DNA from 3 places in the Enterobacter sp. HK169 genome. Region 3 is predicted to be linked to each of the others. Evidence: predicted binding sites of a transcription regulator. Region 3 holds the regulator's gene; each other region holds the start of a gene.
What was found. The regulator CRP, encoded in region 3, controls carbon source genes, mostly activating them, when cyclic AMP is high. The targets are predictions, from matches to a motif close to ATGTGANNNNNNTCACAT.
Positions count from the first base shown of each region.

Region 1: the regulator CRP is predicted to act here: its motif matches at 6,257-6,274, upstream of hpt (hypoxanthine phosphoribosyltransferase).
Region 2: the regulator CRP is predicted to act here: its motif matches at 5,090-5,107, upstream of epd (erythrose-4-phosphate dehydrogenase).

Region 1 covers NZ_CP017087.1:3,753,736-3,763,485, reverse strand. Annotated here, with positions in the region: gene panC (pantoate--beta-alanine ligase) at 1-793, shown strand, start outside; gene panD (aspartate 1-decarboxylase) at 827-1,207, shown strand; gene EnteroDNA1_RS17830 (polysaccharide deacetylase family protein) at 1,211-2,458, opposite strand; gene EnteroDNA1_RS17825 (PTS sugar transporter subunit IIA) at 2,521-2,961, opposite strand; gene EnteroDNA1_RS17820 (ABC transporter permease) at 3,066-3,836, opposite strand; gene EnteroDNA1_RS17815 (ABC transporter ATP-binding protein) at 3,833-4,759, opposite strand; gene can (carbonate dehydratase) at 4,867-5,529, shown strand; gene hpt (hypoxanthine phosphoribosyltransferase) at 5,592-6,128, opposite strand; gene EnteroDNA1_RS17800 (glucose/quinate/shikimate family membrane-bound PQQ-dependent dehydrogenase) at 6,337-8,727, shown strand; gene cueO (multicopper oxidase CueO) at 8,833-9,750, opposite strand, start outside.
Region 2 covers NZ_CP017087.1:2,165,622-2,175,371, forward strand. Annotated here, with positions in the region: gene argO (arginine exporter ArgO) at 1-306, opposite strand, end outside; gene mscS (small-conductance mechanosensitive channel MscS) at 450-1,304, opposite strand; gene fbaA (class II fructose-bisphosphate aldolase) at 1,491-2,570, opposite strand; gene pgk (phosphoglycerate kinase) at 2,663-3,826, opposite strand; gene epd (erythrose-4-phosphate dehydrogenase) at 3,876-4,895, opposite strand; gene tkt (transketolase) at 5,237-7,228, opposite strand; gene EnteroDNA1_RS10195 (M48 family metallopeptidase) at 7,501-8,259, shown strand; gene EnteroDNA1_RS10200 (OprD family porin) at 8,470-9,738, shown strand.
Region 3 covers NZ_CP017087.1:2,544,573-2,554,322, reverse strand. Annotated here, with positions in the region: gene tsgA (MFS transporter TsgA) at 1-742, opposite strand, end outside; gene ppiA (peptidylprolyl isomerase A) at 1,020-1,592, shown strand; gene EnteroDNA1_RS12200 (putative adenosine monophosphate-protein transferase Fic) at 1,699-2,283, shown strand; gene pabA (aminodeoxychorismate synthase component 2) at 2,314-2,877, shown strand; gene argD (bifunctional acetylornithine/succinyldiaminopimelate transaminase) at 2,965-4,185, shown strand; gene EnteroDNA1_RS12185 (YccS/YhfK family putative transporter) at 4,182-6,269, opposite strand; gene crp (cAMP-activated global transcriptional regulator CRP) at 6,327-6,959, opposite strand; gene EnteroDNA1_RS12175 (OsmC family protein) at 7,271-7,675, shown strand; gene EnteroDNA1_RS12170 (phosphoribulokinase) at 7,742-8,611, opposite strand; gene EnteroDNA1_RS12165 (YheU family protein) at 8,642-8,860, opposite strand; gene EnteroDNA1_RS12160 (hydrolase) at 8,857-9,750, opposite strand, start outside.

The sequences.
Region 1 (9,750 bases), 1.2 Mb from region 3:
AGGTAAACGTATCGCACTGGTCCCGACCATGGGCAACCTGCATGACGGCCATATGAAGCTGGTTGACGAAGCAAGAGCCCGTGCAGATATCGTGGTGGTCAGTATCTTCGTTAACCCAATGCAGTTTGACCGCGCCGACGATCTGGCACGCTATCCGCGCACCCTGCAGGAAGATTGCGAGAAGCTCAAAAAACGCCATGCGGATATTGTCTTCTCTCCGGCACCGGCGGATGTCTATCCTCAGGGTACCGATGAGGCCACCTACGTTGACGTACCGGGCATTTCCACCATGCTGGAAGGCGCAAGCCGCCCGGGTCATTTCCGCGGCGTATCGACCATCGTCAGCAAGCTGTTCAACCTGGTGCAGCCGGACGTTGCCTGCTTCGGTGAGAAAGATTTCCAGCAGCTGGCGCTGATCCGCAAGATGGTTGCGGATATGGGCTACGATATCGAGATTGTCGGCGTACCGATTGTACGCGCGAAAGACGGTCTGGCGCTCAGCTCGCGAAATGGCTACCTGACCGCGGACCAGCGTAAAATCGCGCCGGGCTTAAGCAAGGTCATGAACACCATGGCAGAACAGCTGCTGGCGAAAGAGTTAACGGCCGAAGAGATTATTGCTCTGGCTGAACAGGCGCTGAACGATAAAGGCTTCCGCGCTGATGATATTCAAATTCGCGATGCCGACACGCTTCTGGAGCTTACACAGACCAGCAAACGTGCGGTCATTCTGGTGGCGGCATGGCTCGGTCAGGCCCGCCTAATCGACAACAAAGTGGTTGAACTGGCGTAGGTTTCTCTACCCGGAAGATGAAAGGTAAACGTAATGATTCGCAAAATGCTGCAAGGTAAGCTTCACCGTGTGAAAGTCACCCAGGCCGACCTGCACTATGAAGGCTCCTGCGCCATCGACCAGGATTTCCTTGATGCTGCGGGCATCCTTGAAAACGAAGCGATTGATATCTGGAACGTTAACAACGGCAAACGTTTCTCCACCTACGCCATCGCCGCCGAGCGCGGGTCTAAAATCATCTCCGTTAACGGCGCGGCAGCGCACTGCGCGGACGTGGGCGATATTGTGATTATCGCCAGCTTCGTGATGATGTCTGATGAAGAAGCGCGCCGCTGGCAGCCGAAAGTTGCATACTTTGAAGGCGACAACGACATGAAACGTACCGCGAAGGCGATTCCGGTTCAGGTTGCATAAGCACTATCCCTGCGGCTGATTGCTGATCAGCCGCGACATGGTCTCCAGCGAATCCGTTCTTAAGATGTACAGGCGTTTCAGTAAGAACGGATTATCCCCCGGCTTCACCTTCCCTTTCACCGTCGTCACCGCCAGATGGAAACCGGCATCATTCGCCGCCTTTATCGCTTTATTGTCGTAGCCGCCAAACGGATAGGAAAGATAGAGCACGCGTGGATTAAACTGCGCCAGCGCGCGACGCGAGCGTTCAAAATCAAACAAAATCACGTGATAGCTGCGGCTCAGTAAAATCGGGTGCTTATACCCATCCACGCGGTGCAGGAAGTGGGTGTGGGACTGAATATCGAACACATCCTGAATCCCCTTAATCTCCTGCACGCTCATAAACTGCAGCGATTTTGGATCCCACTTCTGCGGATGGCCTTTTATGCGGGAAGAGATAATAAACGCGGTTGCCTTGAAGCCGTACTCTTTCAGCACAGGATAGGCATAGCGGCTGACGGATTTCAGGCCATCGTCAAAGGTAATCACCACCGATTTTGCAGGCAGGTTCATTTTGTTACGCACGTACCCTTCAAGCTGATACATCGTCAGGGTGGTATAGCCCTGATCGCGTAGCCAGGCCATCTGGTTGTTGAACGCACGTACGCTTGTCGTTGTGGACGTATGTCGAAAGCGCGTGTTTTCTTCATCACGCAAAATATGATGGTAGGTCAGAACCGGAAGGCCGTTATCTTCCTGCGCGTCCAGGCTGCTGATCCACGCCAGACGATTGCCGATGCGGATTTGGAACCAGGTCTGATTCAGACGGTCTTTCAGTTTATTCAGTATGGGGTAGCGCAGATTGGCGCTTAACGTGCCGAAAGGCGCGCTGCCGCTCGACGGCGCGTTATACACCGGCGTGTCTTTCCAGGTAATGAGGTTCTGATTGCTCAGGGGCTTATTGAGATCCCCGAGGCTGTCCTCGACGCGCTGTTTCCCCTGAACCGGCTCCAGGTGGCCCTTGTCGATAAACCCCGTGCCAAAACCGAAGCGAAATTCGTAGTAGTCCGCCGCCGCGGGCACAACGGCCAGGATCTGCCCGGCGCGCACGTTACCGACGTTGATCAGGCTGTTCCCCACCTGCGCCCAGATCGCCGCGTCTTCGGTGGTTTGCATGTACTGGGCAGGCAGCGTGTGCTGACTGAGTAAACTGGCTGAGCTGACGCCGGAAATGAGCATCAATAGCAAGAAAAGAATGCGCGGTAGCATGGTGTCTTAATCGGTGCGGAAAACTGCCGCTATTGTAACAAATGAGACATCAATACCTACGTTTAATTCTTATACAAATCGTGGAGCAGGACGAAGGGAGGATTTTTTTGCTGCTGATGCCACAAGCTGCTGACGCCCGGAACGCCCTGCGCCACGATGGCCTGGCGAAACTCTGCGCTGCTTAAGGATCCACGCTGCGGATACATTAACGCCAGCAGGGAGAAGTTAATACCCGAGATCACTTCACAGCACGCGTGCTTATGACTCAGCAACGCGGCTGCGCGGTAAGGCGCCGCGCCCGATTTATCGGTAAGAAAAATCACGCCATCCCCGGTGTCCGTTTCATGCAGGGCATCGCACATCATGCGGCTCAGCATATTGGTGCTCAACCCGCGCCAGTAGTTTACCGCCCGGCATTGCACCAGCGGGCCAAATCTGGCTTCAAGCTTATCCAGCATTTCCTGCGCCTGTTCATCGTGGCAGGTGATAACCCATCCCAGCATAACTCCCTCCTTAGCAGGCAAGTAGTTTAGCGGAGTGAAGGTTAGCTTACGGTGATAACTGTCAAAGAAAGTGCCCGGCAAACAGAGCGTCGCCGGGCAAAAGATTAGCTGCGCAGCCCGCGTCCGCGCTGGATCAGCGACCAGCAGAGCAGGTAGAAGGCGATGATGAACACCACCAGTACCGCCACCGTGGTAAACAGCGGCACATCGGTGATGCCGAGGAAGCCAAAGCGGAACCCGCTGATCATGTAGACAATCGGGTTCAGGTGCGACAGCGCCTGCCAGAACGGTGGCAGCAGCGTCAGGGAGTAGAACACCCCGCCGAGATAGGTCAGCGGCGTCAGCACGAAGGTCGGGATCAGGCTGATATCGTCAAACGTTTTGGCGAACACGGCGTTCAGCAGACCGGCCAGCGAGAAGAGGATCGCCGTCAGAAGCAGCGTCAGCGCGACAAACAGCCACGAGTGGACCTGGAACGGCACGAAGAACAGCGAAATCGCCGTGACCAGGATCCCCACGCACAGCCCGCGCGCCACGCCGCCGCCGACATAGCCCGCGATAATAACGTGCGTCGGCACCGGCGCGACCAGCAGCTCTTCAATATTGCGCTGGAACTTGGCGCTAAAGAACGACGACGCCACGTTGGCGTAGGCATTGGTGATCACCGCCATCATGATCAGGCCCGGCACGATAAACTGCATATAGGTAAAGCCGTGCATCTCACCAATTCGGGAACCAATCAGGTTACCGAAGATAATGAAATAGAGCGTCATCGTGATAACCGGCGGCACCAGGGTTTGCACCCAGATACGCATAAAGCGGTTGATCTCTTTCGCCCAGATACTTTTCAGCGCGACCCAGTAAAGATGCGTCATGCCTTGTCTCCTTGTTTGTCATGTACCAGAGAGACAAACAGCTCTTCCAGTCGGTTCGCTTTGTTACGCATACTTAAAACCTGAATCCCCTGCGCGCTCAGCTGTGAGAACACGCTGTTAATCCCCTGCTCGCGCAGCACTTCCACTTCCAGCGTTGAGGTATCTACCAGACGATAGTTGTAACCTTCAAGTTTTGGCAGCGCGCTTTTCGCCGCCAGATCGAGAATGAAGGTTTCGGATTTCAGCTTGGAGAGCAGATTCTTCATCGAGGTGTTTTCCACCAGCTCGCCGTTCTGAATGATGCCGATATTGCGGCACAGCATTTCAGCCTCTTCCAGATAGTGGGTGGTCAGAATAATGGTGGTGCCTTTGTCGTTGAGATCTTTCAGGAAGCCCCACATGGAGCGACGAAGTTCGATATCAACACCCGCTGTCGGTTCATCGAGGATCAGCAGCTTTGGCTCGTGCATCAGCGCACGGGCAATCATCAGGCGGCGCTTCATCCCGCCGGACAACATGCGCGCGCGTTCGTTACGCTTTTCCCACAGATCGAGCTGCTTAAGGTATTTTTCGCTACGCTCGAGGGCCTCTTTACGCTCAACGCCGTAATAGCCCGCCTGGTTAACGACAATTTGCTGCACCGTCTCGAATGGGTTGAAGTTGAACTCCTGCGGAACCAGCCCCAGCTGGCGCTTGGCGTTCACCACGTCTTTTTGCAGGTCGTACCCAAAGACGCTCACCCGGCCGGACGTTTTATTGACCAGCGAGCTGATAATCCCAATGGTGGTCGATTTCCCCGCCCCGTTCGGCCCCAGAAGCGCGTAAAAATCGCCGGCCTCTACTTTCAGATCTATTCCGCGTAGCGCCTGAACGCCACCCGGATAGGTTTTTTTAAGCTGCTCAAGCTCCAGTGCAATTGCCATGAAATTAACTTACCTTCAGTTCTTACACACGTTGTGTGGTTTCATTAAAAGTCGGGTTACCCTATAGTAGCGCAACGCAATAACTCGGTTACAGGTCGCTAACCTCCATGAACAACATAGATACACTCATCAGCAACAATGCACTATGGTCAAAAATGCTGGTGGAGGAAGACCCCGGATTTTTTGGAAAACTCGCGCAGGCTCAGAACCCACGCTTTCTCTGGATTGGATGTTCCGACAGCCGCGTACCGGCGGAGCGCCTGACCGGCCTTGAACCCGGCGAACTGTTTGTTCACCGCAATGTCGCCAATCTCGTGATTCACACCGATCTCAACTGTCTTTCTGTTGTTCAGTATGCCGTGGACGTTCTGCAAGTCGAGCACATCATCATTTGCGGCCATTATGGCTGCGGCGGCGTGCAGGCGGCGGTTGAAAACACGGAACTGGGGCTCATTGATAACTGGCTACTGCACATCCGCGATATCTGGTTCAAACATAGCTCACTGCTGGGCGAAATGCCGCAGGAGCGTCGCATGGATACCCTTTGCGAACTCAACGTGATGGAGCAGGTGTATAACCTGGGCCACTCAACGATCATGCAATCAGCGTGGAAACGCGGGCAGAAGGTCTCTATCCACGGCTGGGCGTACGGGATTCACGATGGCCTGCTGCGCAATCTGGAAGTGACCGCCACCAACCGCGAAACGCTGGAGCAGCGTTACCGTTCGGGGATTGCCAACCTTCAGCTTAAGCATGTAAATCATAAATAAAGCCGGGGATTTTCTCCCTCTCCCTGTGGGAGAGGGCCGGGGGTGAGGACATCAGCCCTCGATTACTCGTCCAGCAGTACCACTTTCCCCACATACGGCAGATGACGATAACGCTGCGCGTAGTCAATGCCGTAACCGACGACGAATTCGTCAGGAATCGAGAAGCCCACGAACTCTACCGGCACCTGCACTTCGCGACGGTCAGGTTTATCCAGCAGCGTACAAATCGCCAGAGATTTTGGCTCGCGCAGGCTCAGGATCTCGCGCACTTTTGACAGCGTGTTGCCGGAGTCGATAATGTCCTCAACGATCAACACATCTTTGCCACGAATATCTTCATCCAGATCTTTCAGGATTTTCACATCACGGGTAGTGGACATGCCGCTGCCGTAGCTGGAGGCGGTCATAAAATCGACCTCATGGGGCACATGCACCTCACGGCACAGGTCTGCCATGAACATGAAAGAGCCGCGCAACAGACCGACCAGCACCATTTCGCTGCCGCTGTCCTTGTAATGTTCGGTGATTTGACGACCCAGTTCGGCGATACGCGCTTTGATCTCGGCTTCCGGGATCATCACTTCAACAGTATGTTTCATATTACTAACCAAATGATTTTAGTGAAAATCTCTCAATACGGATGAGTTAATATCCAGCACTGATACGCAAGCCAGCCATTATATCAGCAAATGGATAAGCCTGGCGTATGAGTTATAAAAAGCAAATATTGTGATTCCGATCACACTTGTTAATACCTATAATTAGTTGCTAGCAAATTATTAACAAAAACTGACGAGTACACTTTCTATGGCTGAAACAAACTCTAAACAGCCGCGTCTACTGGTGACATTAACAGCCGCATTCGCAGCCTTCTGCGCGCTGTATCTGTTAATCGGTGGCGTCTGGCTGGTCGCTTTAGGCGGCTCCTGGTACTACCCGATTGCGGGTCTGGTTATGGTTGCCGTAACCGTCCTGCTGTTGCGTAGAAAACAATCTGCACTGTGGCTGTATGCCGCCCTCCTTCTTGCCACCATGATCTGGGGCGTCTGGGAAGTCGGGTTCGACTTCTGGGCACTGACGCCGCGCAGCGACATCCTGGTCTTCTTCGGTATCTGGCTGATCCTGCCGTTCGTCTGGCGTCGCCTGATTGTGCCGTCCAGCGGTGCGGTGGCGGGCCTGGTTGTTGCCCTGCTGATTACCGGCGGCATTCTGACCTGGGCCGGTTTTAACGACCCACAGGAGATCAACGGTACGCTGAACGCAGAATCCACGCCTGCTGCGGCTATCTCGCAGGTCGCTGACGGCGACTGGCCTGCGTATGGTCGTAACCAGGAAGGTCAACGCTACTCTCCGCTGAAGCAGATCAACGCGGACAACGTTAAAAACCTGAAGGAAGCCTGGGTATTCCGTACCGGCGATGTGAAGATGCCGAACGATCCGGGCGAGCTGACCAACGAAGTGACGCCGATTAAAGTCGGCAACATGCTTTATCTGTGTACGGCGCACCAGCGTCTGTTCGCGCTCGACGCGGCCACCGGTAAAGAGAAATGGCACTTCGATCCGCAGCTGAATTCCAACCCGTCCTTCCAGCACGTCACCTGCCGCGGCGTCTCTTACCACGAAGCGCGCGCCGATAATGCCAGCCCGGAGGTCATTGCCGACTGTCCTCGCCGCATTATGCTGCCGGTGAACGATGGTCGTCTGTTCGCCATCAATGCCGAAACGGGCAAGCTGTGTGAAACCTTTGCCAACAAAGGTATCCTGAACCTGCAGACCAACATGCCGGACACCACGCCGGGTCTGTATGAGCCAACCTCACCGCCAATCATCACCGATAAAACCATCGTGATTGCCGGTTCGGTAACGGATAACTTCTCCACGCGTGAAACCTCCGGCGTAATCCGTGGTTTCGACGTGAACACCGGTAAACTGCTGTGGGCCTTCGACCCGGGCGCGAAAGATCCCAACGCGATCCCGTCGGACGAGCACACCTTTACCTTTAACTCGCCAAACTCCTGGGCGCCAGCGGCGTATGACGCGAAGCTGGACCTGGTCTATCTGCCAATGGGTGTGACCACGCCAGATATCTGGGGCGGTAACCGCACGCCGGAGCAGGAGCGTTATGCGAGCGCTATCGTGGCGCTGAACGCGACCACCGGTAAGCTGGCATGGAGCTACCAGACCGTTCACCACGATCTGTGGGATATGGATATGCCGTCCCAGCCGACGCTGGCGGACATTACCGTTGACGGCAAAACCGTTCCGGTGATTTACGCGCCGGCCAAGACGGGCAACATCTTCGTGCTGGATCGCAGCAACGGTAAGCTGGTTGTGCCAGCACCGGAAAAACCGGTTCCGCAGGGCGCGGCGAAAGGCGATTACGTCAGCAAAACCCAGCCGTTCTCTGACCTGAGCTTCCGTCCGAAGAAAGACCTCAGCGGTGCGGACATGTGGGGCGCCACCATGTTTGACCAGCTGGTGTGCCGCGTGATGTTCCACCAGCTGCGCTATGAAGGCATCTTCACGCCGCCGTCTGAGCAGGGCACGCTGGTCTTCCCGGGTAACCTGGGGATGTTCGAGTGGGGCGGGATCTCCGTTGACCCTAACCGTCAGGTGGCGATTGCCAACCCGATGGCGCTGCCGTTCGTTTCCCGCTTGATCCCACGCGGTCCGGGCAACCCAATGGAGCAGCCGAAAGACGCGAAAGGCAGCGGTACCGAAGCCGGCATTCAGCCGCAGTACGGCGTGCCGTTTGGCGTGACGCTGAACCCGTTCCTGTCGCCGTTTGGTCTGCCGTGTAAACAGCCTGCCTGGGGTTATATCTCCGGTCTGGATCTGAAGACTAACCAGATCGTATGGAAAAAACGTATTGGTACGCCACAGGACAGCATGCCGTTCCCGATGCCGGTTCCGGTGCCGTTCAATATGGGTATGCCAATGCTGGGTGGCCCAATTTCCACCGCCGGTAACGTGCTGTTCATCGCGGCAACCGCAGATAACTACCTGCGCGCGTACAACATGACCAACGGTGAAAAACTGTGGCAGGGCCGTCTGCCGGCGGGTGGCCAGGCCACGCCGATGACCTATGAGGTGAATGGCAAGCAGTACGTTGTCATCTCAGCGGGTGGTCACGGTTCGTTTGGCACCAAGATGGGCGACTACATCGTCGCGTATGCGTTGCCTGACGAAGGCAAATAAAAGCAAAACGGCAACTTCGGTTGCCGTTTTTGTGTTTGTTCCCTCTCCCTGTGGGAGAGGGTCAGGGTGAGGGCATCAGGCCGCACCTGCGACCACCCGGCTTTTTTATACCGTGAACCCCAGCATCATCCCCGTATCCTCATGCTCCAGCAGGTGGCAGTGCGCCATATAGGCAAACTCCTTCGGCGCCTCGTGGTCAAACTTCACCAGCACCTCGCTGACGCCGCCTTCCACTCTCACCGTATCTTTCCAGCCCGCGCGATGCGCATCCGGCGCTTTGCCGTTCTCTGTGAGAATGCGGAACTGGGTGCCGTGGATATGGAACGGGTGCAGCATCATGTCCCCTTCGCCTGAAATCACCCAGCGCTCGAGCTGACCTTTTGTCGCTGCAAACATCGGCGTGTTCATGTCGAACGCTTTGCCGTTGATCATGTTGGCGTTGTGGAAATCAAAGCCATGGTCGCCGTGATTCATATTCCCCATGCCGCCCATTTTGCCGTGGTCCATATTCATGTGGCCCATCATCTGGCCGTGCTGCATCCCCGCCATCGCCTTATCGCCATATTTCGCCATCAGCGCCTGCATGCCCATCATATCGAGCATCGGGTTCATGGAGAGCTGCAGCTTGCGCTGCGTAAGCCCCTCCAGCGACGGGAGGGCTGGCAGGGTGGTTAACGTATCAGGCAGCGTGCCGGATGCGGCCACCAGCAGCGGCTGAATACGCAGCACCGGATGCGGCTTATCAAACGGTGCGACCGCCATCCCCATCTGGCTCACCGGCAGCGTCACGAGGTCAAACGGCTTACCGTCGCTGATATCCACCAGCACCTCAAAGCGTTCGCCCATGAGCATCGGCAGCTCGCTCACCTTCACCGGCTCCGGCAGCAGGCCGCCGTCGCTGGCTACCACATACAGCGGGCGTTTATCGCTGGCGGCGAAATTCAGCGAGCGCGCGTTACAGCCGTTGAGCAGGCGCAGGCGCAGCCAGCCTTTCGGCGCGGCATGCTGAGGGTAAATGGCGCC
Region 2 (9,750 bases), 380 kb from region 3:
TTCCGCGCTCGCCAGTTCGAGGTTGCTGCTCATCGCCGTTTTCAGGGCACCAAAACCGTACCAGAGCAAAAACGCCACGCCGCCCCAGGTGACCAGCGCCAGCAGCCAGGGAGACTGCATGAGCAATGCGCTGCCGCCAAAAATTCCGGCACAGATCAGCAGTAAATCGCTTACCGCGCACAGCAGGGCAATCATCAGATGATACTGGCGGCGAATGCCCTGGTTCATCACAAACGCATTTTGCGGGCCAAGGGGAAGGATCATGGCCGCACCTAAGGCAAGCCCTTGAAAGTAATAAGATAACATGACGAAATTCTCACAGTGTTGTTCTGGAAGGAGACTATACTGCGCGAATTACATTAGAGGAAATTGATAATATTAATTGGGGATTAGCAGCGCTTATGAAAATAAAGCCCGGTGGCGCTAGCGCTTACCGGGCCTGCAAGAAGTTATTCGGCTTCTTTGACTTTTTTGACGTTTACGTCCATCTGAGGGTACGGGAAGCTGATGCCGTTGGCATCGAAGTCGCGCTTAATGCGCTCAAGCACGTCCCAGTACACGTTTTGCAGATCGCTGCTTTTGCTCCAGATACGCACCACGAAGTTAATGGAGGAAGCGCCCAGCTCGTTCAGGCGAACCGTCTGCTCTTTGTCTTTCAGAATGCGATCGTCTGAAGCAATGATGTTGCTAATCAGCGACTTCACCTGATCGATGTCGGAGTCGTACGCCACGCTGATAATCAGCTCGTTACGACGCACAGGTTCACGGGAGAAGTTAATGATGTTGCCCGCGATGATTTTCCCGTTCGGCACGACCACGATGCGGCCATCGACGGTACGCATGGTCGTTGAGAAAATCTGCACCTGCAGCACGGTTCCGGCAATGCCGCCAAGGTCAACGTATTCGCCGGAGCGGAACGGACGGAAGGTGACCAGCAGAACGCCAGCCGCCAGGTTTGACAGCGAACCCTGCAGCGCCAGACCAATAGCCAGACCGGCGGCACCGAGAACGGCAATGACGGAAGCGGTCTGCACGCCCACACGGCCCAGCGCCGCAATCAGCGTAAAGGCGATAATGCCGTAGCGCACCAGCGCGGAGAGGAAGTCAGCCACCGTGGCGTCAATGTTACGGGCCAGCATTACGCGGTTAACCGTGTTCGATACAATGCGCGCCACGATCATCCCGACGATGATGATGGCAATCGCCGCGACGATATTGACGGCATAGCTCAGCAACAGCGCCTGGTTGCGCACCAGCCAGTTACCGGCGTTATTGATGCTGTCTACAACATCGAGTTGTTCCATTTATTCTTCCTTTTGTTAAACCAAAACACAAAATCCATCCCCCATGGAGACAGGCAGGTCCGTAAAGGGTAAACAAAAAGCGCCGGGTTTGCCAAACAGATCACAAAAACCGGCCTGGCAGAGTATTGAAAAAGCATAAAAAAAGGCCCGCATTTGCGGGCCTTCTGATGCTGTTAGCAGCTCAAATTACAGAACGTCTACCGCGTTCAGTTCTTTGAATGCCTGCTCCAGACGAGTAATCATTGAAGTCTGGGCAGCGCGCAGCCATACGCGTGGATCGTAGTATTTCTTGTTCGGCTGGTCTTCGCCTTTCGGGTTGCCCAGCTGACCCTGCAGGTAAGCTTCGTTGGTTTTGTAGTACTGCAGGATACCGTCCCATGTTGCCCACTGGGTGTCGGTATCGATGTTCATTTTCACTACGCCGTAGCTTACGGAGTCTTTGATTTCCTGAGCAGAAGAACCGGAACCTCCGTGGAAGACGAAGTTCAGGCTGTTGTGCGGCAGGTTGTGTTTCTTGGAAACATATTCCTGAGAATCACGCAGGATGGTCGGGGTCAGAACCACGTTACCTGGTTTGTAAACGCCGTGTACGTTACCGAAGGACGCTGCGATGGTGAAGCGTGGGCTGATTTTGCTCAGCTCGGTGTAAGCGTAATCAACGTCTTCTGGCTGGGTGTACAGTGCAGAAGCGTCCATGTGGCTGTTGTCCACGCCGTCTTCTTCACCACCGGTGCAACCCAGTTCGATTTCCAGAGTCATGTCCATTTTGGCCATGCGCGCCAGGTATTTGGAGCAGATTTCGATGTTTTCGTGCAGTGACTCTTCAGACAGGTCGATCATGTGAGAAGAGAACAGTGGCTTACCGGTAGCCGCGAAGTGTTTTTCACCCGCGTCCAGCAGACCGTCGATCCACGGCAGCAGTTTCTTCGCGCAGTGGTCAGTGTGCAGGATAACTGGAACACCGTAGTGCTCAGCCATCTGGTGTACGTGGTGCGCACCAGAGATAGCGCCCAGGATTGCAGCACCCTGAGGAATGTCAGTTTTCACGCCTTTACCTGCGATGAACGCAGCGCCGCCGTTAGAGAACTGAACGATAACTGGCGCTTTAACTTTAGCAGCAGTTTCCAGTACGGCGTTGATGGAGTCGGTACCCACGCAGTTAACTGCTGGCAGAGCGAAGTTGTTTTCTTTAGCTACCTGGAACACTTTCTGTACGTCATCACCAGTGATAACGCCAGGTTTTACGAAATCAAAAATTTTAGACATGTTGCTTAGTCCTGTATCTTCGGCCGTTAGAAAAGGTGCGAGCTCTTAAAAGCGCGCTGAAAATTGGGCAGGTTTCCCTGCCCTTGAATGGCTTACTTCTTAGCGCGCTCTTCGAGCATTGCTACTGCTGGCAGTACTTTGCCTTCCACGAATTCGAGGAATGCGCCGCCACCAGTGGAGATGTAGGAGATCTTGTCAGCGATACCGAACAGGTCGATTGCCGCCAGGGTGTCACCACCGCCTGCGATAGAAAACGCTTCGCTGTCTGCGATAGCGTTAGCAACGATTTCAGTACCTTTGCGGAAGTTCGGGAATTCGAACACGCCAACAGGACCGTTCCACAGGATAGTTTTTGCGTTTTTGAGGATTTCAGCCAGTTTCTGTGCAGAAACGTCGCCCAGGTCCAGAATCTGCTCTTCATCTTTGATGTCGTTAACAGATTTCAGGGTCGCGGTTGCGGTTTCGGAGAACTCGGTCGCTACGCGAACGTCAGTTGGAACCGGGATATCGCAGGTGCTCAGCAGGCGTTTGGCTTCGTCAACCAGGTCTGCTTCGTACAGGGATTTGCCCACGTTGTGGCCCTGAGCGGCAACGAAGGTGTTCGCGATACCACCGCCAACGATCAGCTGGTCAGCGATTTTAGACAGGGAATCCAGAACGGTCAGTTTGGTAGAAACTTTAGAACCACCAACGATAGCCACCATTGGACGAGCAGGTTCTTTCAGTGCTTTACCCAGCGCTTCCAGTTCGTCAGCCAGCAGAGGACCGGCACACGCTACGTCTGCGAATTTACCGATACCGTGGGTTGACGCCTGAGCACGGTGAGCCGTACCGAATGCATCCATCACGAACACGTCGCACAGTGCAGCGTATTTTTTGGACAGAGTTTCGTCGTCTTTCTTTTCGCCTTTGTTAAAGCGAACGTTTTCCAGAACAACCAGTTCACCGGCTGCAACTTCAACGCCGTCCAGGTAATCTTTCACCAGGCGAACCGGGTTGGACAGTTTGTCTTTCAGGTAATTAACCACTGGCAGCAGAGAGAACTCTTCGTTGTACTCGCCTTCAGTTGGACGACCCAGGTGGGAGGTGACCATCACTTTCGCGCCCTGCTTCAGAGCCAGTTCGATGGTTGGCAGAGATGCACGGATACGCGCGTCGCTGGTCACTTTGCCATCTTTAACCGGTACGTTCAGATCGGCACGGATGAAAACGCGTTTACCAGCCAGATCCAGATCGGTCATCTTAATTACAGACATGGTGAATCCTCTCGTTGATTCTTAAAGTTTTGCAGACGCACAATGCGTCTTACCTGAAACCTTGAGCGGCCATTGCTAACGTGGTGTCGAGCATTCGGTTAGCAAAGCCCCATTCGTTATCACACCAGACCAGCGTCTTGATAAGGTGTGCGCCACTGACTCTCGTTTGCGTGCCATCGACGATGGCGCTGTGCGGGTCGTGGTTAAAATCTACTGAGACCAACGGTAATTCCGTATAGTCAACTATACCATGAAATGCCCCCTGTGCCGCTTTTTGCAGCAACAGGTTGACTTCACAGGCTTTTACCGGTTTTTTCACCGTCACGCTAAGGTCGATTGCGGTGACGTTAATCGTCGGAACACGCACGGCAATCGCTTCAAATCGGTCATTAAACTGCGGAAAAATTCGGGTGATCCCTGCAGCCAGTTTCGTGTCCACCGGAATGATTGACTGGCTCGCTGCGCGAGTGCGTCGTAAGTCCGGATGGTAGGCGTCGATAACCTGCTGATCGTGCATGGCGGAGTGAATCGTGGTCACGGTGCCGGATTCAATGCCATACGCATCGTCTAACAGTTTGATGACCGGAATAATGCAGTTAGTGGTACAGGAGGCGTTGGAAACAATGCGGTGTTCGGCCTGCAGCTCATGCTGGTTGACGCCAAACACGACGGTTGCGTCGAGGTCGTTACTGCCGGGATGAGAAAACAGGACTTTTTTCGCGCCTGCTGCCAGATGCGCTTCGCCATGTTCGCGGTTGCCGTACACGCCGGTACAGTCAAGCACCACATCCACACCCAGTTCACGCCAGGGTAGCCCGGAGATACTGTTCTCATGCAGCACACGAATAGCGTCGTCGCCCACAAACAGTTGTTCTCTTTCCTGGCGTACGTCCCAGGCAAAGCGTCCGTGGCTGGTGTCATATTTCAACAAATGCGCCATGCCCGTAGCATCCGCCAGTTCATTGATTGCCACCACGGTTATTTCCGCCCGACGTCCGGATTCATATAAAGCACGAACCACGTTACGTCCGATGCGACCGAAGCCATTAATCGCTACGCGTACGGTCATAGATCTCCTGCAAAGCAATCCCTGAGTTTGAGGTGGCTGAAAGAGTAATCCAGCTACGCCCGAAGGGGAATCCTTGCTGTCACAAACTGCGATTGATTGGTCAATTGTCGAACATTTAATCGACTGAAACGCTTCAGCAAGAATAAGCGAATCGGGGAATAAAAGGAATGTCTGTCCAGATGAATAAGCGCGCTATATGACTTGCGTCACATTTTAGGTGGAATAATGCCGGCAAGGTAAAAGCAAAACGGTAACCGAGAGGTTACCGTTTTTTAGTGTATGCACCCTCTCCCCGTGGGAGAGGGTTGGGGTAAGGGCATCAGCCCGCACCGTACAAACGATTACAGCAGTTCTTTAGCTTTCGCGACAACGTTCTCAACGGTGAAGCCGAACTCTTCGAACAGCAGCTCTGCCGGAGCAGATTCACCGAAGGTGGTCATACCGACGATAGCGCCGTTCAGGCCCACGTATTTGAACCAGTAGTCTGCGATGCCTGCTTCCACTGCCACGCGAGCGGAAACCGCTTTAGGCAGGACGGATTCGCGGTAAGCAGCATCCTGTTTGTCGAACGCATCGGTAGACGGCATGGAGACCACGCGCGCTTTCACGCCTTCGGCAGTCAGTTTTTCCCACGCTGCAACCGCCAGTTCAACTTCCGAACCGGTGGCGATGAAGATCAGCTCTGGCTGGCCCGCGCAATCTTTCAGCACGTAACCACCGCGAGCGATGTTTGCCAGCTGCTCAGGCGTACGCTCCTGCTGTGCCAGGTTCTGACGGGAGAGGATCAGCGCGGTTGGACCGTCCTGACGCTCAACGCCGTATTTCCACGCCACCGCGGATTCCACCTGGTCACATGGACGCCATGTGCTCATGTTCGGGGTCACGCGCAGGGAAGCCACCTGCTCTACCGGCTGGTGAGTTGGACCATCTTCGCCCAGACCGATGGAGTCGTGGGTGTAGACCATCACCTGACGCTGTTTCATCAGCGCGGCCATACGCACGGCGTTACGTGCATATTCGACAAACATCAGGAAGGTAGAGGTGTACGGCAGGAAACCACCGTGCAGGGAGATACCGTTGGCAATCGCAGTCATACCGAATTCACGTACACCGTAATGGATGTAGTTACCGGCAGTATCTTCGTTGATTGGCTTAGAACCAGACCACAGAGTCAGGTTAGATGGCGCCAGGTCAGCGGAGCCACCCAGGAATTCTGGAAGCCAAGGGCCGAACGCTTCAATCGCATTCTGAGACGCTTTACGGCTCGCGATTTTAGACGGGTTCGCCTGCAGCTTAGCGATGAATTCGTTCGCTTTCGCGTCGAAGTCAGACGGCATTTCACCTTTCATACGACGGGTGAATTCAGCCGCTTCCTGCGGGAACGCTTTCGCATAGGCAGCGAATTTCTCGTTCCAGGCCGCTTCTTTCGCCTGGCCTACTTCTTTTGCATCCCACTGAGCGTAGATTTCAGATGGGATTTCGAATGCAGGGTGTTTCCAGCCCAGCGCTTCGCGGGTCAGTGCGATTTCCGCATCACCCAGAGGCGCGCCGTGGGAGTCGTGAGTACCCGCTTTGTTCGGGGAGCCGAAGCCGATGATGGTTTTGCACATCAGCAGGGACGGTTTGTCCGTCACCGCGCGCGCTTCTTCTACTGCACGTTTAATCGAGTCAGCATCGTGACCATCAACGCCACGCACTACGTGCCAGCCGTAGGCTTCGAAACGTGCTGCGGTGTCGTCGGTGAACCAGCCTTCAACGTGACCGTCGATGGAGATACCGTTGTCGTCATAGAACGCAACCAGTTTGCCCAGCTTCAGGGTACCTGCCAGGGAGCACACTTCGTGAGAAATGCCTTCCATCATGCAGCCGTCGCCCATGAACGCGTAGGTGAAGTGGTCTACGATGTCGTGACCAGGACGGTTGAACTGCGCCGCCAGCGTCTTCTCGGCAATCGCCATACCCACAGCGTTAGCAATACCCTGACCCAGCGGACCGGTGGTGGTTTCTACGCCAGCGGTGTAACCCACTTCCGGGTGACCTGGAGTTTTAGAGTGCAGCTGACGGAAGTTTTTCAGCTCTTCGATAGGCAGATCGTAGCCGGTGAGGTGCAGCAGGCTATAGATCAGCATAGAGCCGTGGCCGTTGGACAGCACGAAGCGGTCGCGGTCAGCCCATGACGGGTTCTGCGGGTTGTGGTTCAGGAAATCACGCCACAGGACTTCGGCGATATCAGCCATACCCATAGGAGCCCCTGGGTGGCCGGATTTGGCTTTCTGTACTGCGTCCATGCTCAGCGCACGAATAGCATTAGCAAGCTCTTTACGTGAGGACATTTTAACTCCAGATCGGACTGTTAAAGGCCATGCCCTTGACGACAGCGCGTTTTGGGCTACGCCGGAAAAAAGTGCCAACAATGTAACCCAAGCCGCAAGTCATGTACATGGAGCATTCTTTTGCTTGTTAAGAAATCTCTGGATCATGCTCGCATGTTGCGCAATCTGCTCGCCCGGCCCTGTAGATATTCCTTATACTTAGCCCGACACCGGCTTCGCTGACGGTGCCCTTTTCGGATTTTATTCAGTTTAACGAGTACGGAAGCAACCTCATGAAAATGCGTGCAATAGTGCTGACCCTGGGTACAACGCTCCTGCTGAGCGGCTGTCAGAATATGGATTCTAACGGTCTGATGACGTCAGGCGCAGAGGCCTTTCAGGCCTATTCCCTGAGCGATGCGCAGGTGAAAGCGCTGAGCGACCAGGCCTGTAAAGATATGGACGGAAAAGCCACGCTTGCGCCGGCTAACAGTACCTACACGCAGCGTCTGAATAAGATTGCTTCCGCGCTGGGCGACAACATCAACGGCCAGCCGGTGAACTACAAGGTGTACATGGCGAAAGATGTCAACGCCTTCGCGATGGCGAACGGCTGTATCCGTGTCTACAGCGGGCTGATGGACATGATGACCGACAACGAAGTGGAAGCGGTCATCGGCCACGAAATGGGCCACGTTGCCCTGGGCCACGTGAAGAAAGGGATGCAGGTTGCCCTGGGCACCAACGCCATCCGCGCAGCGGCGGCCTCGGCGGGCGGTATCGTTGGTAGCCTGTCGCAGTCACAGCTTGGCGACGTGGGTGAAAAGCTGGTTAACTCTCAGTTCTCACAGCGTCAGGAGTCCGAGGCGGATGACTACTCCTACGATCTGTTGCGCAAACGCGGCATTAATCCATCAGGCTTAGCCACCAGCTTCGAAAAACTGGCCAAGCTGGAAGCCGGACGCCAAAGCTCCATGTTTGACGATCACCCGGCCTCAGAAGAACGCGCACAGCATATTCGCGACCGTATGGCCACAGACGGAATTAAATAATTTCAGAAGGAGGCAATTTTGCCTCCTTTTTATTTCGCATAAATTGTTAACTTAACAGCACATATCGATAACACCCCTGAAAGCGGCGCCAAATCTGCCTTATCACCTTGAAATGTCTGGTCACATAATTATTGCAAAGGTCACTTTTTCCGGTAATTATCACCCCCGCAGTTATTCAAATTACTATATCCAGACAGAGACGTTCCCTCCGTGAAAAAAGAATTATCATTAATTGCTTTAAGCTTATTTGCTGCATTACCTGCCACTGCAAGCCAGCAATCCAACAGCCAGGGTTTTATTGACGACAGCCATCTGGATCTGTTTTTACGCAATGCGTATATCAGCCGCGACTACCATCAGGGCAAGCAGGACAAAGCCGAGTGGGGTCAGGGGATCATCGCCACGTTTGCATCCGGCTATACCGAAGGGCTGGTGGGCTTTGGCGTGGACGGTATTGCTCAATACGGCGTGCGCCTGGACGGCAGCCGTGGCAAAAGCGGCGCAGGCGGCATCGACTTCTTTAAACAGGAAGACGACGGCCGGGCAAAATCCGATCTGGCAAAGTTTGGCGCAACCGCCAAAATGCGCATCTCGAATACCGTACTGAGCTACGGAAATCAGCGCCCTGAGCTGCCCATCGTGAATGCCGACAGCTCCCGCCTGCTGTTTGAAAGCTACACCGGCACCATGCTGACCTCGAAAGAGATCGACGGTCTGGAAATCAACGCCGGTTACTTCACCGACGAGCAGCGTAAAAGCGATGACCGCCACGACAGCGGGCTGAAGAGCCTCTCCTTCGGCGGTGCGAGCTATCAGTTTAACGACCAGTTCAGCGGCGCGCTGTACGCCTCTCATAATGAAGAGGTGATGAACAAGCAGTACCTAGGCATGAACTTCAAACAGCCGTTCAGCACCGGGCAGCAGCTGGTGCTCGACTTCAACGGCTATAACTCCCGTCTGGATCAGGGTTACGCGGACAGCCTCGACACGGGCCGCAGCAACACCATCTGGAGCCTGGCGGCGAGCTACATCTGGGATATTCACACGTTCAAAGTGGCGTACCAGCAGAGCAGCGGCAGCACCGGCTACAACTACGGCGGCTATCGCGACAAGGGCGGCGTGGGTGACGGCGGAAACACCATCTGGCTGGCGAACTCCTACTGGTCTGATTTTAATGGCGAAGACGAACGTTCCTGGCAGGCATCCTACGGTCTGGACTTTGGCGGTCTTGGCTTACCGGGCCTGAGCTGGACCACTGCCTACGTACGTGGGGATAATATTAAAACCTCTGAAACCAGCAACGGCAAAGAGCACGAGTGGTTTAACCAGATCCAGTACCAGGTGCAGGATGGTCCGGCGAAGGATCTGAAGCTTAAACTGCGCTACTCCGTACTGCGCGTCTCCGGCAACGCCAGCGAGTACAACGTGGGCGGGGACGAGATCCGGGCTTATGTGGAATACCCGTTTAACGTGTTCTGAAGGCAATAAAAA
Region 3 (9,750 bases):
TCACCAGTTTACCCGCATCGTTCAGGCTCATGCCCAGACCTTTAGCGTACTCCGGTACCCAGGAGATAAAGCCCAGCTGGCCCAGGATGTAGCACAGCGCGGCGATGGAGAGGAACAGCACGCCGATGCCCCACTTTTCTTTCGCAACCGGCTCGGCGGTGGTTTGCGCTTTCTTGCCCAGCACCGGGAACTCGCAGCCGAAGGTCAGAATAAAGATCGCCACGTAGACCAGGCCGATGCAGGCATAAACCCAGTACCACTCAATGCTGCGCGCCAGCAGAACCGCCGCGACCATCGGGAAAATCATTCCGGCCATGCTGAAGAAGGAGTCGGTAAACAGCAGACGCGCGCCGCGCTGGCGGCCTTCATACATGTGGGTAATGAGGAACGTACCGATCGACATGGTGATCCCGCTGACCAGACCCAGCACGAACATAGCTGCGGAGAACAGGGCGATGCTGTGGCTCAGCATCAGGCCCGCCACGGCGGCAACCATCAGCACAAAGCCAAAGCGCAGCTGGGTTTTCAGCGGGACGATTTCCATCAGCCAGGCATTCAGGAAGATAGAGATCAGGATCCCCGCGTTGAGGAAGGTAAAGGTGTTACTCATGCTGGAAACGGGCAGCTGGAAGTAGTCTGCGATATTCCCCATCACCATCCCGGTGACGATCACCAACGCGCCGGTCAGGGCGTAGGAGAAGAAGCTGATCCATGTGAGCTTGATGCGATTGCTGTTAGTCATGTCTGGCCTGTTCAGAAAAAGAAAAACGCCCGGGGGCGCTGAGAGCGGGCAGATTTTAGTCGCTAAAGTGATCTATTCCTATCTTTTAAGGGCAATGATTACGTCATTGCAGGTTTTAGTGTGATCTAAATCACATTAATTGACGGCGTAACCAATCGTTTGCGCGGTAATAATTGTTTCAATTTCGTAAAATTAGGTAAAAGGCTGGTCTCCGTTCATACTGCTCTTTAGAATCAAGCCATTCGCTTTTTATACTGCGCTTTGTTAAGGAATTCTCATGCTCAAATCAACACTGGCGGCTGTCGCAGCTGTGTTTGCTCTTTCTGCCGTTTCCCCTGCTGCGCTGGCAGCCAAAGGGGACCCTCACGTTCTGCTGACCACCTCTGCCGGGAATATTGAGCTGGAACTGAATAGCCAGAAAGCCCCTGTTTCCGTAAAAAACTTCCTCGACTATGTGAACAGTGGTTTCTATAACAACACCACTTTCCACCGCGTGATCCCAGGCTTCATGGTGCAGGGCGGCGGCTTCAACGAGCAGATGCAGCAGAAGCAGCCTAACCCGCCAATCAAAAACGAAGCGGACAACGGCCTGCTGAACAAGCGCGGCACCATCTCCATGGCGCGTACCGCAGACAAAGACAGCGCGACCAGCCAGTTCTTCCTGAACGTGGCGGATAACGCCTTCCTCGACCACGGTCAGCGCGACTTTGGCTATGCCGTTTTCGGTAAGATTGTGAAAGGCATGGACGTGGCCGATAAGATTTCTCAGGTGCCTACTCACGACGTCGGTCCGTACCAGAATGTGCCGACAAAACCGGTGGTTATCCTCTCCGCAAAAGTTCTGCCGTAATTCTTCTGAGCGCGGGCTTCTTCTGCCCGCGTTATATGACCCTCCCTGCGAAAGCGCGTTTTGCTGCTTATACTTGTGGCAAACGGACTATTCAGGGAGGCGTTAAGTGAAAAAGCTCACCGACAAGCAAAAATCCCGTCTCTGGGAACAGCAGCGTAACGTCAATTTACAGGCCAGTTGTCTCCTTGAAAAAGGTAATGGTCCCTCAGAGCCCCATATTGAGACGCTGGAGCTTGGGCCTTCCGCGCCCGGGTTGCCCCATCTGTGCCTCATTCATCGTCATTTGTACCGCAGCGAGATGAAGCGGGCGGGCGAGCTCCGTACCGACGATATTTTTAAAGGGGATATTCCTTTCTGCCATTTCGAATACATCGAGAAGATGGGCAACGAGCTGATGGCGGCGCTGGAAAGCGAAAAGTATCTCGTGGGTCTTGAGAAAGCGGCGTTTGTTGACCGGGTTAGCCACTATTACTGCGAAATCAACATGCTGCATCCGTTTATGCGCGGCAACGGTATTGCCCAGCGCGTTTTCTTCGAGCAGCTGGCGCTCCACGCGGGCTACTCGCTGGACTGGCGCGATATCGATCCCGACCAGTGGGTGACGGCTAACCGAAGCGGCGCAACGGGAGATTTAACCGCGCTCAACGCTATCTTTGCCAAAGTAGTGAGCGAAGCGCGGGAATCTGAGTAGAATAGGGCGGCATTTTTTTCGGGAGCCGCCATGATTCTGCTGATTGATAACTACGATTCCTTCACCTGGAACCTTTACCAGTATTTTTGTGAACTGGGTGCAGAGGTGGTTGTCCGCCGCAACGACGAGATCGGACTGGCCGATATCGGGACGCTGGCTCCGCAGAAAATCGTGATTTCTCCGGGGCCGTGTACGCCGTCAGAATCGGGTATTTCTTTGGATGTTATCCAGCACTATGCCGGCAAGCTGCCGATCCTGGGCGTTTGTCTGGGCCATCAGGCGATTGCTCAGGCGTTTGGTGCCACCATCGTGCGCGCCGCGAAAGTGATGCACGGTAAAACCTCTCCGGTCACCCACGCCGGCACCGGGGTATTCACGGGGCTCAATAACCCGTTAACCGTGACGCGCTACCATTCCCTGGTGATTGACCCGTCGACCCTGCCCGACTGCTTTGAGGTGACCGCCTGGAGCGATACGCAGGAGATCATGGGGATTCGCCACCGCGAATGGGACCTCGAAGGCGTGCAGTTCCACCCGGAAAGCATCCTCAGCGAGCAGGGGCACGCGCTGCTGGCAAATTTCCTCAATCGCTGAATATCTGTTGCCTTGCTGTGATTTTTTATGCATATTTTGTGATTATATTTTCACAATCACTGTGACATAAAAATGGATGGTCATGACATGGCAACTGAACAACCAGCAATTACCCGCGCGACATTTGATGAAGTGATCCTGCCGATTTATGCACCGGCTGAGTTTATCCCGGTGAAGGGGAAAGGCAGCCGCGTCTGGGATCAGCAGGGTAAAGAGTATGTGGATTTCGCGGGCGGGATTGCGGTCACGGCGCTGGGTCATTGCCATCCCGCGCTGGTTGAGGCGCTGAAAACCCAGGGCGAAACCCTGTGGCATACCAGCAATGTGTTCACCAACGAACCGGCGCTGGGCCTGGGCCGCAAGATCATCGATGCGACCTTTGCCGAGCGCGTGCTGTTTATGAACTCCGGCACTGAAGCCAACGAAACTGCGTTTAAGCTGGCACGCTACTACGCGACAACGCGCCACAGCCCGTACAAAACCAAAATCATCGCCTTCCACAATGCCTTCCACGGACGCTCCTTCTTTACCGTCTCCGTTGGCGGCCAACCGAAGTATTCCGACGGGTTTGGCCCGAAACCGGCCGACATTGTCCACGTGCCGTTTAACGATCTGCACGCGGTGAAAGCGGTCATGGACGACCATACCTGCGCCGTTGTTGTCGAGCCGATCCAGGGGGAAGGCGGCGTGACGGCGGCAACCCCGGAATTCCTGAAAGGGCTGCGCGCGCTGTGCGACGAGCATCAGGCGCTGCTGGTCTTTGATGAAGTGCAGTGCGGGATGGGGCGTACCGGCGATCTGTTCGCTTATATGCACTACGGCGTGACGCCGGATATTCTGACCAGCGCCAAAGCGCTCGGCGGCGGTTTCCCGGTGAGTGCGGTACTGACGACGCAGGAGATCGCCTCCGCGTTCCACGTCGGTTCTCATGGTTCCACCTACGGCGGTAACCCGCTGGCGAGCGCCGTGGCGGGTGCCGCATTCGACATTATCAACACGCCGGAGGTGTTGAACGCCGTTAGCGCGAAGCGCGAGCTTTTCGTAAAACACCTGCAAAAGATTGATGAGCAGTACGATGTGTTCAGCGAAATCCGCGGGATGGGGCTGTTGATTGGCGCCGAACTGAAGCCTCAGTACAAAGGCCGCGCGCGCGACTTCCTGCACGCCGCCGCGCACGAAGGGGTGATGGTGCTTAATGCCGGGCCTGACGTGATGCGCTTTGCGCCGTCGCTGGTGGTAGAAGACAAAGACATCGAAGACGGGTTAACCCGCTTTGCCGCGGCGGTCGAGAAGATCGTAAAAGGCTAATACTCGGTTCGCTTTAGCCGGCGCGTTAACCAAATGCCGTGATGCGGACGCTGACGCCATGCCACCGACGAAATGGTGTGCATGGTGTTCAGATGCCCCAGAACGCGCTGTAAATGCTGCTCCAGGGTGCTCATTGGCCCGTGGGTCAACGTCTCCGGCGCTTCCAGAATATTTGAGTCGCCCGACTCGCCCGGCGCGTCATACTCCAGACGCTGCTGGCACCTCTGCAACGCAATTTCACACGACTGCAAATAGCGCTGCGCCAGATCCGGCGTCAGCATCGTGTGCTCGCGCGCCAGCGTGGTCATGGCGTTAATATGCTCGACGATAAACTGGCTGTGCGTCACCCAGAGCTTCATGTCTGCCAGATAGTGCGAGTTAAAGCCCGGCTCCTGCATCGCCTGGTTGAGCGAGTTAAACAGGGCGTTGTGCGCCTGGTTGACCTTCATCCGCTGATAGGCCAGCGGCGTCGGTTGAGGATTGTCGCTGAGGATTAGCCTGATGGCCTCCTGATCCGCTTCCAGCGCGTCGTGGGCGTTCTGCCTCAGCAGCCCGCTCTGCCACTGCGGCCACAGCCAGACCATGCCGCCAAAGGCAATCAGGCAGCCGATCAGGGTATCAATCAGCCTCGCGACAATAAACTGTTCGCCATTGAGCGTGAGCAACTGCAGCGTATATACCGCCGTCACCGTAAAGCCCACCATCGCCCAGCCGTAGTTTTTGCGGATAATCAGGTAGCTCACCAGCGTAATCGCCAGCATCCCTGCCAGGGTATAGCCTTCCGGCACGTGGAAGTGCAGCGTCACGCCCGCAATGATCAGCCCGGCCAGCGTTCCGCCAGCCCGATGCAGAATACGCACCCGCGTGGCGCCGTAGCCGTTCTGGGTGACAAACAGCACGGTCATTAAGATCCAGTAGGGTTTCGGCAGGTGCAGCGCCATGCCCATCAGGCTGGCGGTACTGAGCATCACGCTAATCCTTGCGGCGTTGCGCAGGGCTGACGATTTAAGAGAAAGATAGCTTTTGAGCGCGGCCAATAGCGGAAGCCGTTTTTGCTTATCCGCCATCAGGTCGCGGGGATAAAGCGGGCGCTGGGTGCGCAACACGCGGGCGATGCGGCTGAAGTGCCAGGCGGCAAACTGGCCGACCGGGTTATCGGGATGCTGGCGGGCGATTTTCTCCAGCGCGCCCAGCTGTTTTTCCATGTTAAAGCGCGTCGGGTAGCGGTGGTAGAGAATATCATCGGCCAGGATCCGCAGACGTGCCGATACGGTCTGCGCGTTCCAGCGGATCACCGCTTCGGCGTGGCTGCGCTCGACCAGCTTTTGCACCTCCTGCGGGTGGTGAAGGCTTACGGAGATATGCTCCTGTAGATCCAGCCCGACCTGGAAGGTGCGCAGCAGCCGCTTGTACTCGTGGTTCTTGTTGGCGGCGAGCATATGCAGCTGCTGATAGCACTGGCTTATGAGATCCACCACCTTCTGCTGGCGCGTCAGCAGCGGCGGTAAGGATTTTTCCGGATCGGTGTGCTGGGTGAGCAGGGTGTATTTGGCCTCGCAGTAATCCGCAAGCTGCACATAGAGCAGGCTCAGGGATTCACGCAGCGGCTGCTCCCGCCACAGCCAGAACCAAAACCAGTTAAACAGCCCGTACCATAATGTCCCCAGGGCGTAGATCAGCAGCGGCTCCCACACCGGCATGTTCCCGGCGAGGCTCAGCGTGAAAATGGCCGCAATCAGCGAGGCGGGAAGCAGGCGAGCATGCAGCGAACTGATTTCCGCCGTGACGCCAAGGGTCATCGCCAGTACGGTCAGGATCAGCGGCAGCGGGATATCCCGGGCAAGCAGGAGTTGTACGGCGAGGCTACAGCCCGCAAACAGGCAGCCACCAACGATCAGGCGTTTGAAAAAACGCTTATGCGGCGTGTCCAGACCGGCGATGTTGCAGCAGGCGGGCACGAGGGAAAACAGCAGGCCTTGCTGAAGATGTCCGAGGATCAGGCCTATGGCCACAGGAAGACACAACACCAGCGTTTGCCGCAGTGCGTAGTTAACTTCCGGGTGATAGATCAGCCTGCGCCACATGGGGAGTAGAGACAAAAACGGCGTGACACCTTGCGATGGCACGCCGTTTAAGCGGAATTAACGCGTTCCGTAGACCACGATGGTTTTACCGTGGGCGGAGATCAGGTTTTGATCTTCCAGCATTTTCAGGATACGGCCCACTGTTTCACGGGAGCAGCCGACGATCTGACCAATTTCCTGACGGGTAATTTTAATTTGCATGCCGTCCGGGTGGGTCATGGCGTCTGGCTGTTTCGCCAGGTTCAACAGGGTTTGTGCGATACGGCCGGTAACGTCCAGGAAGGCGAGGTTACCCACTTTCTCTGACGTGACCTGCAGACGGCGCGCCATCTGGGAAGAAAGACGCATCAGGATGTCAGGGTTAACCTGAATCAGCTGACGGAACTTCTTGTAAGAAATTTCAGCCACTTCACATGCTGTCTTTGCTCGAACCCAGGCGCTACGTTCCTGGCCCTCTTCAAACAGGCCCAGTTCACCGATGAAATCGCCCTGGTTCAGATAAGAAAGGATCATCTCTTTCCCTTCTTCATCTTTGATCAGCACTGCCACCGAGCCTTTAACGATGTAATACAACGTTTCCGCTTTTTCACCCTGGTGAATCAGCGTGCTCTTCGATGGGTACTTATGAATGTGGCAATGAGACAAGAACCATTCGAGAGTCGGGTCTGTTTGCGGTTTGCCAAGCACCATGCGCTGTTATCCTCTGTTATAAGCTGTCACCAGAGTCATCAGATGCATCCGGACTCTGGGGTTGCAATCGAATTCTTACCCATACCCTGGGAAGTCGGCTACCGTAACGTTTCGCAGCCAGTAAAGTTTGATGTCCTCTGCATACACGTGTAACGTCAATGTATTACTGTAGCATCCTGAGTGTTTTAGCATAGCTTTCGCCGCGTGTCTCCTGGTGTCTCGCTTCAGCATGATGCAGGTCGCCTTCCATTGCGATAAATGTAACGCACACGTAATCTGTCACCAAAAATGCAACGTTGGAGTTAATGAATATGCAAGCGCGCGTGAAATGGGTTGAAGGTTTAACGTTCCTGGGCGAGTCCGCGTCAGGACACCAGATTTTGATGGACGGTAACTCCGGCGATAAAGCACCCAGCCCAATGGAAATGGTGCTGATGGCGGCAGGCGGATGCAGCGCAATTGACGTGGTGTCGATTCTGCAAAAAGGACGTCATGACGTGACGGATTGTGAGGTTAAACTCACGTCAGAGCGTCGCGAAGAGGCGCCACGCCTGTTCACCCATATTAACCTGCACTTTGTGGTCACCGGTAAAGAGCTGAAAGACGCGGCGGTCTCGCGTGCGGTGGACCTGTCTGCGGAGAAGTACTGCTCTGTGGCGTTAATGCTGGAGAAAGCGGTAAAAATCACGCATTCGTATGAAGTGATCGAGGCGTGATTGATGGGGCATCGTGCGTGTTGATGCCCTCACCCTAACCCTCTCCCACAGGGAGAGGGAACATGCTCACGCGATCTGCTTCCCTTCCATCAGTCGCTCCACCAGCGGCGTCATGATGAGCTCCATCGCCAGCCCCATTTTTCCGCCCGGCACGACTAACGTATTCATGTGCGAAATAAACGAGCCCTGCAGCATTGCCAGCAGCCAGGGGTAATCAATGCCTTCGAGATTGCGGAAATGGATCACCACAAAGCTCTCATCCAGCGACGGGATGCTTTTGGCCGCGAACGGGTTGGAGGTGTCCACCGTCGGCACGCGCTGGAAGTTGATATGGGTGCGGGAGAACTGCGGCGTCAGGAAGTTAATGTAATCCTCCATGGAGCGCACCACGGAGTCCATCACCGCTTCGCGAGAATGGCCACGCTCGCTCATGTCACGCGTCAGCTTCTGGATCCACTCCAGGTTAACGATAGGGACCACGCCGACCAGCAGATCCACGTGGCGCGCCACATCGTGTTGAGGGGTGACCACGCCGCCGTGCAATCCTTCGTAAAACAGGACGTCGGTGGGTTCCGGCAGCGGCTGCCACGGGGTAAAGGTTCCCGGCACCTGATTCCAGGGTACGGCTTCATCATAGGTGTGCAGATACTTGCGGGACTGCCCTTTGCCGCTCTTACCGTACTCTATAAAGGTTTGTTCCAGCAGGCCAAAGTCATTGGCCTCCGGGCCGAAGTAGCTGATGTGTTTACCCGAATCGCGCGCCTTACGAATGGCCATGTCCATCTCCGGACGCGTGTAGCGGTGAAAGCTGTCGCCTTCGACCTCCGCCGCACGGAGATTCAGCTGGGCGAAAATCTTGCGAAATGCGAGGCTGGTGGTGGTGGTTCCCGCACCACTCGACCCCGTAACGGCAATAACCGGATGTCTGGCAGACATAGCAACTCCCTGACTGAAAAGGGTGGAAGATCAGCCGTGAAACGCGTTGCGGGGCATGATATTGACCGTCTCATGCAGTTCTGACCACACCAGCACCACGTCGCCGCTTTTCAGCTGGCGCTTAACATCGTTGACCTTTTGCTCAAGCGAGCGTTCCTGTTCACCATAATCGGTGCCTTCGCGTAATACAAAGCTTTCAATCAGATTATCGAGCGTTTCGGGAGCCAGATCCTGCCAGGGAATAATCATTTTGCACCGTCCAGATAAGGGGTCAGCCAGTCAGGAATTCGCGCCTCAAGCCACATTTTCGGGCGGCGCAGCGTGCCCCCGATAAACCCGACGTGGCCGCCATGCTCGGTCAACTGATAGTGAACGTTGTCGGGCAGGAATTCCTGAGCGGGGATCGAGTGATGATCCATAAACGGGTCATCTTTGGCATGAATAATCAGCGTCGGCTGCGTGATCTTGCTGAGCAGCGGCATGGCGCTGCACTGACGATAATAGTCAATCGCATCGGCGAAGCCGTGGATTTTCGCGGTGATCAGGTCGTCGAACTCGCGGATACGACGCACCTTTTTCAGCTGGCGCAGGCTTACCGGCAGGGTATCCGGGTAGGCCTTCAGCTTACGCGCCGCGTTGGCCTTCAGCAGGTTGAGCAGGTAGCGCTGGTAGACGCGGGAAAAGCCTTTATCCATGTGGTAGCTGCACTGCTCGAGCATAAACGGCGCGGAGACAATGACGGCGGCATCCAGCGGTACGCTTTCACCCTCTTTGGCCAGCAGACAGGCCAGCATATTCCCGCCCAGCGAGTAGCCCACGGCGGCCGTTGGCACGGTGCCATAATTTTCCCGCAGCCAGTGTAAAAACCACGTGCCGTCTTCGGTTTCACCCGAGTGATAAATGCGTTTCTGACGATTCGGTTCACCGCTGCAGCCGCGAAAATGCATCACCACGCCGAGCCAGCCGCGCGCTTTTGCCGCCTCAATTAGCCCATGCGCATACGGGCTGTGCAGGCTGCCTTCCAGACCGTGGAAAACCACCAGACGCGGCTTATGGCGAGCCTGTTCAGGCGCTTCGCTCCAGGCGAGATCCAGAAAATCACCGTCTGGCAGGTCAAGCCGTTGCCAGTGCGGGGTGAA